DNA from 3 places in the Xanthobacter sp. DMC47 genome. Region 2 is predicted to be linked to each of the others. Evidence: predicted binding sites of a transcription regulator. Region 2 holds the regulator's gene; each other region holds the start of a gene.
The links. Region 2 encodes LexA, which represses DNA repair genes until DNA is damaged. Its sites were predicted from a motif close to TGTTCNNNNTGTGTTCNG; they were not measured.

Region 1 (2,264 bases), on a different contig from region 2:
GCCGGACACGACAGGACCTACCATGGGACAGCCCTTCACCGCCTCCATCCCCCACCGCCTCGGCAAGGCCGAGGCGACGCGGCGCTTGCAGACGGGGCTCACCGGCGTGCGCGACCGCTTCTCCCGCCACATCTCCATCCTGGAGGAAACCTGGACGGGTGAGCATCTGGACTTCCGCATCGCCGCCCTTGGCCAGACCGCGAGCGGCAAGCTTCAGGTGGCGGACGACGCCGTGCATCTTTCCGTGGAACTGCCCTTCATGCTGGATCTCATCGCCCGCAAGGCGAAGGACCTCATCCAGAAGCAGGGCCGGCTCATGCTTGAGAAGAAATAGGCCGGCTCAGGCCGTCTCCAGCTCAAGCGTCAACGTATCGATGGAGAACGAGCCGTCCGGCTCGAACTCGAAATGGGTTGCCACGTCCGCACTCGCGCCCGCCATCAGCGAGCGGATGGCGGCCACGTGCAGCTCCGGCGTGCGGATGCGCGCCACCCAGGAGGCGAACTCCAGCCTCAGGCGCCGGTGTGCCGTGCGCACCACCCGGAACCCCGCCTCCTCGGCGAAGCGCGTCCATTCGGAGGCGCTGTAGTCCCGCCCGTGGGAGGGATCGCGGAGCAATTCCACAGTTTGCAGGAAGGTGTCGGCGACCGGCCATTCGGGGGCGATCACGTCCATCACGACGACCTGCCCGCCCTCTTTCACCACCCGCCGCACCTCTGCAAGCGCCCGCGGCACGTCGCGCCAATGGTGCGCGCTGTAGCGGGACGCCACCATGTCGAAGCTCGCATCGGCGAACGGCAGGCGCTCGGCCCCGCCCTGCTGCCTGGCGATGTTGGCAAGGCCGCGCGCCTTCGCCTCCGCCGCGACGGCGCCCAGCATCTCCTCGGACAGATCGTAGGCCACCACCTCGCCCGCGAACGGCGCGGCGGTGAAGCTCACATGCCCGCCGCCACAGCCGAGGTCCAGCAGCCGGGCGGGCTGCGCCTCTTCCACGAGGGCCTTGAGTGCATCGAGGTCCGCGCCGCGGGCATGGACCGCGCTCGCCACATAGGCGGCGGCCTGCGGGCCGAACATCTCGACCACATGGGCCTCATGACTGCGCGCGCCTGCACCCTCGGCGGCCATGGCGGTTCTCCCTGATCCTTTTGCTACCTCCAAGCATAGCCGGGGTGGCGCGGGGCGCAAGCATGATCGTTCCTCTTTCGTTCTTGCGGGCACGCCCACGCTCCGCTACCTTGAGGTGCAGACGGGCAGCAGGCAGGGGGCGGCTGTGATCCAGCGGGTGGCGACAGTCGCGTTCGAGGGCGTCGAGGCGCGCCCGGTGGATGTGCAGGTGCATGTGGCCGCGGGCCTGCCGGCCTTTACCATCGTCGGCCTGCCCGACAAGGCGGTGACCGAGGCCAAGGAGCGGGTGCGCGCCGCGCTCATCGCCTCCGGCCTCGCTTTGCCGGCGCGGCGCATCACGGTGAATCTCGCGCCCGCCGACCTGCCCAAGGAAGGCTCCCACTACGATCTGCCCATCGCGCTGGGGCTGATGGCCGCCATCGGCGCCATTCCCGGCGATGCCCTGGCGGGCTTCACGGTGGTGGGTGAACTGGCGCTGGACGGCGCGATCGCGGCCGTGGCCGGCGTACTGCCGGCGGCCATCGGCGCCAATGCCCGCGGCCACGGCCTCATCTGCCCCGCCCCGTGCGGCGCCGAGGCCGCCTGGGCCAGCCCCGACATGGAAATTCTCGCCCCCCAGTCGCTGATCCAGCTCGCCAACCATATGACCGGCCGCCAGGTGATGGGCCGGCCCGAGCCGCGGATGAAGCCGCCGGGGGACATCATGCTCGACCTCCGGGACGTGAAGGGCCAGGAGACCGCCAAGCGGGCCCTGGAGGTGGCGGCCGCCGGGGGGCACAATCTGCTGTTCGTCGGCCCGCCGGGCGCGGGCAAGTCCATGCTGGCGCAGCGCCTGCCCTCCATCCTGCCGCCGCTGTCGCCGGTCGAGATGCTGGATGTGTCCATGATCGCCTCGGTGGCCGGTACCATCGAGGACGGCGCGCTGATGGACCGCCGTCCGTTCCGCGCCCCGCATCACTCGGCCAGCATGGCCGCCATGGTGGGCGGCGGGGCCAAGGCGAAGCCGGGCGAGGTCTCGCTCGCCCACAACGGCGTCCTGTTCCTCGACGAATTGCCGGAATTCACGCCGCAGGTGCTCGATTCCCTGCGCCAGCCGCTGGAGACGGGCGAGGTGCTGATCGCCCGCGCCAACCATCGCGTC
Region 2 (2,264 bases):
CTCGGCGCCTCGGGCCAGAAACTCGTGGTGGAGCAGTGGCTGACGCGGGAGGGCGACCGCCGCACGGCCGGAACGAAGGACCTTGCCGCCGGATTCACCTGCGATCCGCTCGGCTGCACCGCGCCGCTGCCCGGCGGCGGCACTATCGCCATTTCGCGCCGCGCCGAAAGCCTGGAGGCCGACTGCCTGAACGCCCGTATGGTCGTCACCCGCGATCCGCCGCCCAAGACCTGCCCAGCAGAGGTGCTGACCCCGGCGAAACTTGCGCGGACAGGGACGCTCGCCTTCGCCCTCCGCGACGGCGCGCTCGTCGCCGAATCCAGCCGCAAGGCTGGCGTATCCCGTCCCTGGATGGCGCCGCTGCCGCCGGAACCCATATCCGAACCCGCCACCGCCGATGCCGGCGACCCTCAGGCAGATGCGACCGCGCCCTGATGGGAGGGGCTTCAAGAGGCGTCGGGGTGAGGGGCAACGCCTCTAAGAAAAAGCGCAGGCGCCCGTTGAGCGTGGACCGCCGCGCCCCTCACCCCGTTCCGGATCTCCCGCAGGAGAAATAAGGATCAGTAGCGGCGCATCAGGCCGATGAGCCGGCCCTGGATGCGCACGCGGTCGGGCCCGAAGATGCGGGTCTCGTAGGCCGGATTGGCAGCCTCCAGTGCGATGGAGGCGCCCTTCTTGCGCAGGCGCTTGAGGGTGGCTTCCTCGTCATCCACCAGCGCGACGATGATGTCGCCGGTATCGGCGCTGTCGCACTTGCGGATGAGCACCGTGTCGCCGTCGAGGATGCCGGCCTCGATCATGCTGTCACCCCGGACCTCAAGGGCGAAGTGCTCACCGGATCCCAGCATCTCGGGCGGGATGTTCAGTGTGTGGCTGCGGCTCTGAATGGCGGAGATGGGCGTGCCGGCGGCGATGCGGCCCATGACCGGCACCGAGACCACCTGGCCCGCCTCGTCGTCCTCCGGCACCGGACGGACCTTGCCGAGGCTGCCCTCGATGACCGACGGGGAAAAGCCGCGCCCTGCGGACCGGGCGGAGGCAAGGCCCGGCGCCACGCTGTCGGGCAGGCGCACCACTTCCAGCGCACGGGCGCGGTTGGGCAGGCGGCGGATGAAGCCGCGCTCTTCAAGGGCGGTGATGAGGCGATGGATGCCAGACTTGGAGCGCAGGTCCAGCGCTTCCTTCATCTCGTCGAAGGAGGGGGGGACCCCGGTTTCCTTGAGCCGCTCATGGATGAAGCGCAGAAGGTCGTATTGCTTCCGAGTGAGCATTCCCTGGCCCCGTTCCTTGCAGGCACCGCCCGGAAGCGGCGCTCTCGGCCGGTCCCGATTCAAGGCGCATCCAGCCCGGTGCGCCGCGAAACAAATCATGAACAGTCTTTATCTGTTCCTTTTGTGTTCCGCAAGTGGTGAAGGCCCCGTTAACGCTCAATCGTCGAAGGGAATAATCTCGCAGGGGTCGCCGACGCGCCCCGCAGGCGCGAAGGGCGGGCGCACCAGAAGGCAGTCGGCGGCGGAGAGAATGCTCAGCATGGCGCTGTCCTGCGAGGCGCAGGGAATGGCGTGGATCGAGCCATCCGCGCGCCGGTCGAGGGTGGCGCGCATGAAATCCCGCCGCACATCGTTGGGCGGCAGGTCGGCCGCGAGGCGCGCCGGCACGGTCTCGGGGCCGGGGCGGGAATCACCCTGCAGAGCGCGGATGAGGGGGACGAGGTAGACCATCCCGCAGACGTGGGAGGACACCGGGTTACCCGGCAGCCCCAGCACCCGCACGGCGCCGCGATGGCCGAACATCAGCGGTTTTCCGGGGCGCAGCGCGATCTTATGCACCGAGAGGTCCACCCCCTCGGCCTTCAGCGCCGGGGCCATCAGGTCATGATCGCCCACGGAGGCGCCACCCGAGGAGACCACGAGATCGAATTCGCCGGAGAGCGCGCGCGCCACCACGGCGCGGATGGCCGCAAGGTCGTCCTTGATGAGGCCGAGGTCGGTCACATCGGCCCCGGCGCGGCGGGCGAGTTCGGCGAGGCCGAAGGCGTTGGAGACGACGATCTCGCTGCCGTTGCCGGTGCCCTGGCCGGGCAGCACCAGTTCGTCGCCGGTCTGCAGCAAGGCGACGCGCGGGCGGCGCGCGACCGGCACTGTCGCATGGTCCATGGCGGCGGCGAGCATGATGTCGCGGCCGGTCAGGCGCCGGCCGGCGAACAGGCCGGGTGCGCTTTCAGAAAAATCGCAGCCGCGCTTGCGCACGTTGCGGAGCGCGGC
Region 3 (2,264 bases), 210 kb from region 2:
CGCCTCGTCCTTCTCGTCGGCGAACTCAGCCACCGCGATGCCATCCGCGAGGCCAAGGGCAGTCTCGAAGCTGTCGGCGAGGCGTTGGGCGAGGTCCGCGCGCACCACGATGCGGTCCACCACCACGTCGATGTCGTGCTTGAACTTCTTGTCGAGGGTCGGCGCCTCGGCGATCTCGTGGAAGGTGCCGTCGATCTTGACCCGTTGGAAGCCCTTCTTCATCCACTCGGCGAGTTCCTTGCGATACTCGCCCTTGCGCCCGCGGACCACCGGCGCCAGCAGGAATAGCCGCGTGCCTTCCGGCAGCGCAAGGGTGCGGTCCACCATCTGCGAGACGGTCTGGCTCTCGATGGGCAGGCCGGTGGCCGGCGAATAGGGCACGCCGGTGCGCGCCCACAGAAGGCGCATGTAGTCATAAATTTCGGTGACCGTGCCGACCGTGGAGCGCGGGTTCTTCGATGTGGTCTTCTGCTCGATGGAGATGGCCGGCGAGAGACCGTCGATCTGGTCCACGTCCGGCTTCTGCATCATCTCCAGGAACTGGCGGGCATAGGCCGAAAGGCTTTCCACATAGCGCCGCTGTCCTTCCGCATAGATCGTGTCGAAGGCGAGCGAGCTTTTCCCCGAACCGGACAGGCCGGTGAATACCACCAGGCTGTCGCGGGGGATTTCGAGGTCCACGTTCTTGAGATTGTGCTCGCGCGCGCCGCGCACCGAGAGGGTGCGGGCATCGCGGCGGGGGGCGGGACGCGGGGAAGCTGCGCGATCAGACATGGACATCCGCTGGCGCCTGCGGCGCAAAAAGGGGTCGGGGCCTGAGGAACGATCGTGCCGCCCTTGCAGCGGCGGGCACCCTGGCGGCCGGAAAGCCGCGCAGCGCGCCTAGGAACGTGCTCATGAACTCAGGGAAATGTAGTGGACCTTGTGCGATGCGGAAGAGAACATAATCGGAACTCCGGAGGGTGCCACCCAAAAAGAGCCGTCAACTCGCATGGAGCGCGCCCGATGGCCTTGCCAGTCTGGGGGAAGTCGGCTAGGAACACAACGTGAACATTGGGGCCTGGAGTTGTTACGCGCGGCAGCGCGCGTTGGTTCATCGGTTCATCATGGGGATAAAGCCGCACCGGGGGTCGCATGGCCCGGCGGGGACGCTAGGGTGCGGGATTCGCGGCGTACCGATCTTCGGTGGCGCCTAGAAACGGACTACGGCACGAGGGAGAGCGCGATGGCCGGCAGCGTCAACAAGGTGATCCTGATCGGCAATCTGGGCCGCGACCCGGAGGTCAAGTCGTTCCAGAACGGCGGCCGCGTCTGCAACCTGTCCATTGCCACGTCCGAGAACTGGCGCGACAAGGCCTCCGGCGAGCGCCGCGAGCGCACCGAGTGGCACCGCGTGGTGATCTTTAACGAGAATCTGGTGGGCGTCGCCGAGCGTTTCCTGAAGAAGGGCTCCAAGGTCTATATCGAGGGCCAGCTCGAGACCCGCAAGTATGAGAAGGATGGCCGCGAGACCTACACCACCGAGGTCGTGCTGCGCCCCTATCGCGGCGAGCTGACGCTGCTCGACGGCCGTGAGGGCGGCGGGTCCGGGGCGGACGAATACGGTGGAGGCTCCGACTTCGGCTCGGCCAGCCCCATGGGTGGCGGCGGTGGCAGCTTCGGCGGCTATAGCGGCGGCGGTTCCGGCGGCGGGCGCCGTCCGGCCCCGGCGGGCGGAGGGATGGGCGGCGGCTCGGGTGGTGGTCGCCCCGCGGCCGATCTCGACGACGAAATCCCCTTCTGAGGCCGGCCGACGCTTGTCGGGTCGATGGAGGCGGGGCGAAGTGGTGGTGAGCCCGGCCGCGGCCCGGTCCTGCAGTGTCCATTCCTGCGTGCGGGGCCTCGGCGTGGAGGGAACGCGTGGCGTTCCCTGTTGCCCCGTCGCGGCGCCGTTCGCCAGCCGGGTTTTCCTGCCTTTTCAGGCCATTCTGACGCAAAAGCGACAAAATGTGCGGCGACTGGCAAAATGCTCCACATAAGTTATTGATTTTTAACGGGAAAAATTGAGCCGACCGGCGGGGTTTTGCTGGCGTCGGAAGGGTGAATCGGCTAGAAGGAAGCGCCCTTCCAATCCATGCGAGTGCTGACTTTTGGCCGATTCCGAAACGCCGAAGAGTGGCGGCGAGCCGCCGTCCGACATCCGGCCCGTTTCCATCACGGAGGAGCTGTCCCGCTCCTATCTCGACTATGCCATGAGCGTCATCGTCGCCCGGGCCCTGCCCGAC

Region 1: ACT54R_RS09875 (YifB family Mg chelatase-like AAA ATPase) is a predicted target of LexA. The motif match lies at 1,191-1,208, and genes of this name have one in related genera.
Region 3: uvrA (excinuclease ABC subunit UvrA) is a predicted target of LexA. The motif match lies at 1,036-1,053, and genes of this name have one in related genera.

What each region holds. Positions count from the first base shown of each region.
Region 1 is NZ_JBQUZM010000001.1:2,130,488-2,132,751, forward strand. It holds gene ACT54R_RS09865 (polyhydroxyalkanoic acid system family protein) at 23-334, shown strand; gene ACT54R_RS09870 (class I SAM-dependent methyltransferase) at 341-1,123, opposite strand; gene ACT54R_RS09875 (YifB family Mg chelatase-like AAA ATPase) at 1,269-2,264, shown strand, end outside.
Region 2 is NZ_JBQUZM010000006.1:231,174-233,437, reverse strand. It holds gene ACT54R_RS23280 (ComEC/Rec2 family competence protein) at 1-435, shown strand, start outside; gene lexA (transcriptional repressor LexA) at 561-1,271, opposite strand; gene ACT54R_RS23270 (molybdopterin molybdotransferase MoeA) at 1,428-2,264, opposite strand, start outside.
Region 3 is NZ_JBQUZM010000006.1:23,681-25,944, forward strand. It holds gene uvrA (excinuclease ABC subunit UvrA) at 1-774, opposite strand, end outside; gene ssb (single-stranded DNA-binding protein) at 1,226-1,783, shown strand; gene gyrA (DNA gyrase subunit A) at 2,130-2,264, shown strand, end outside.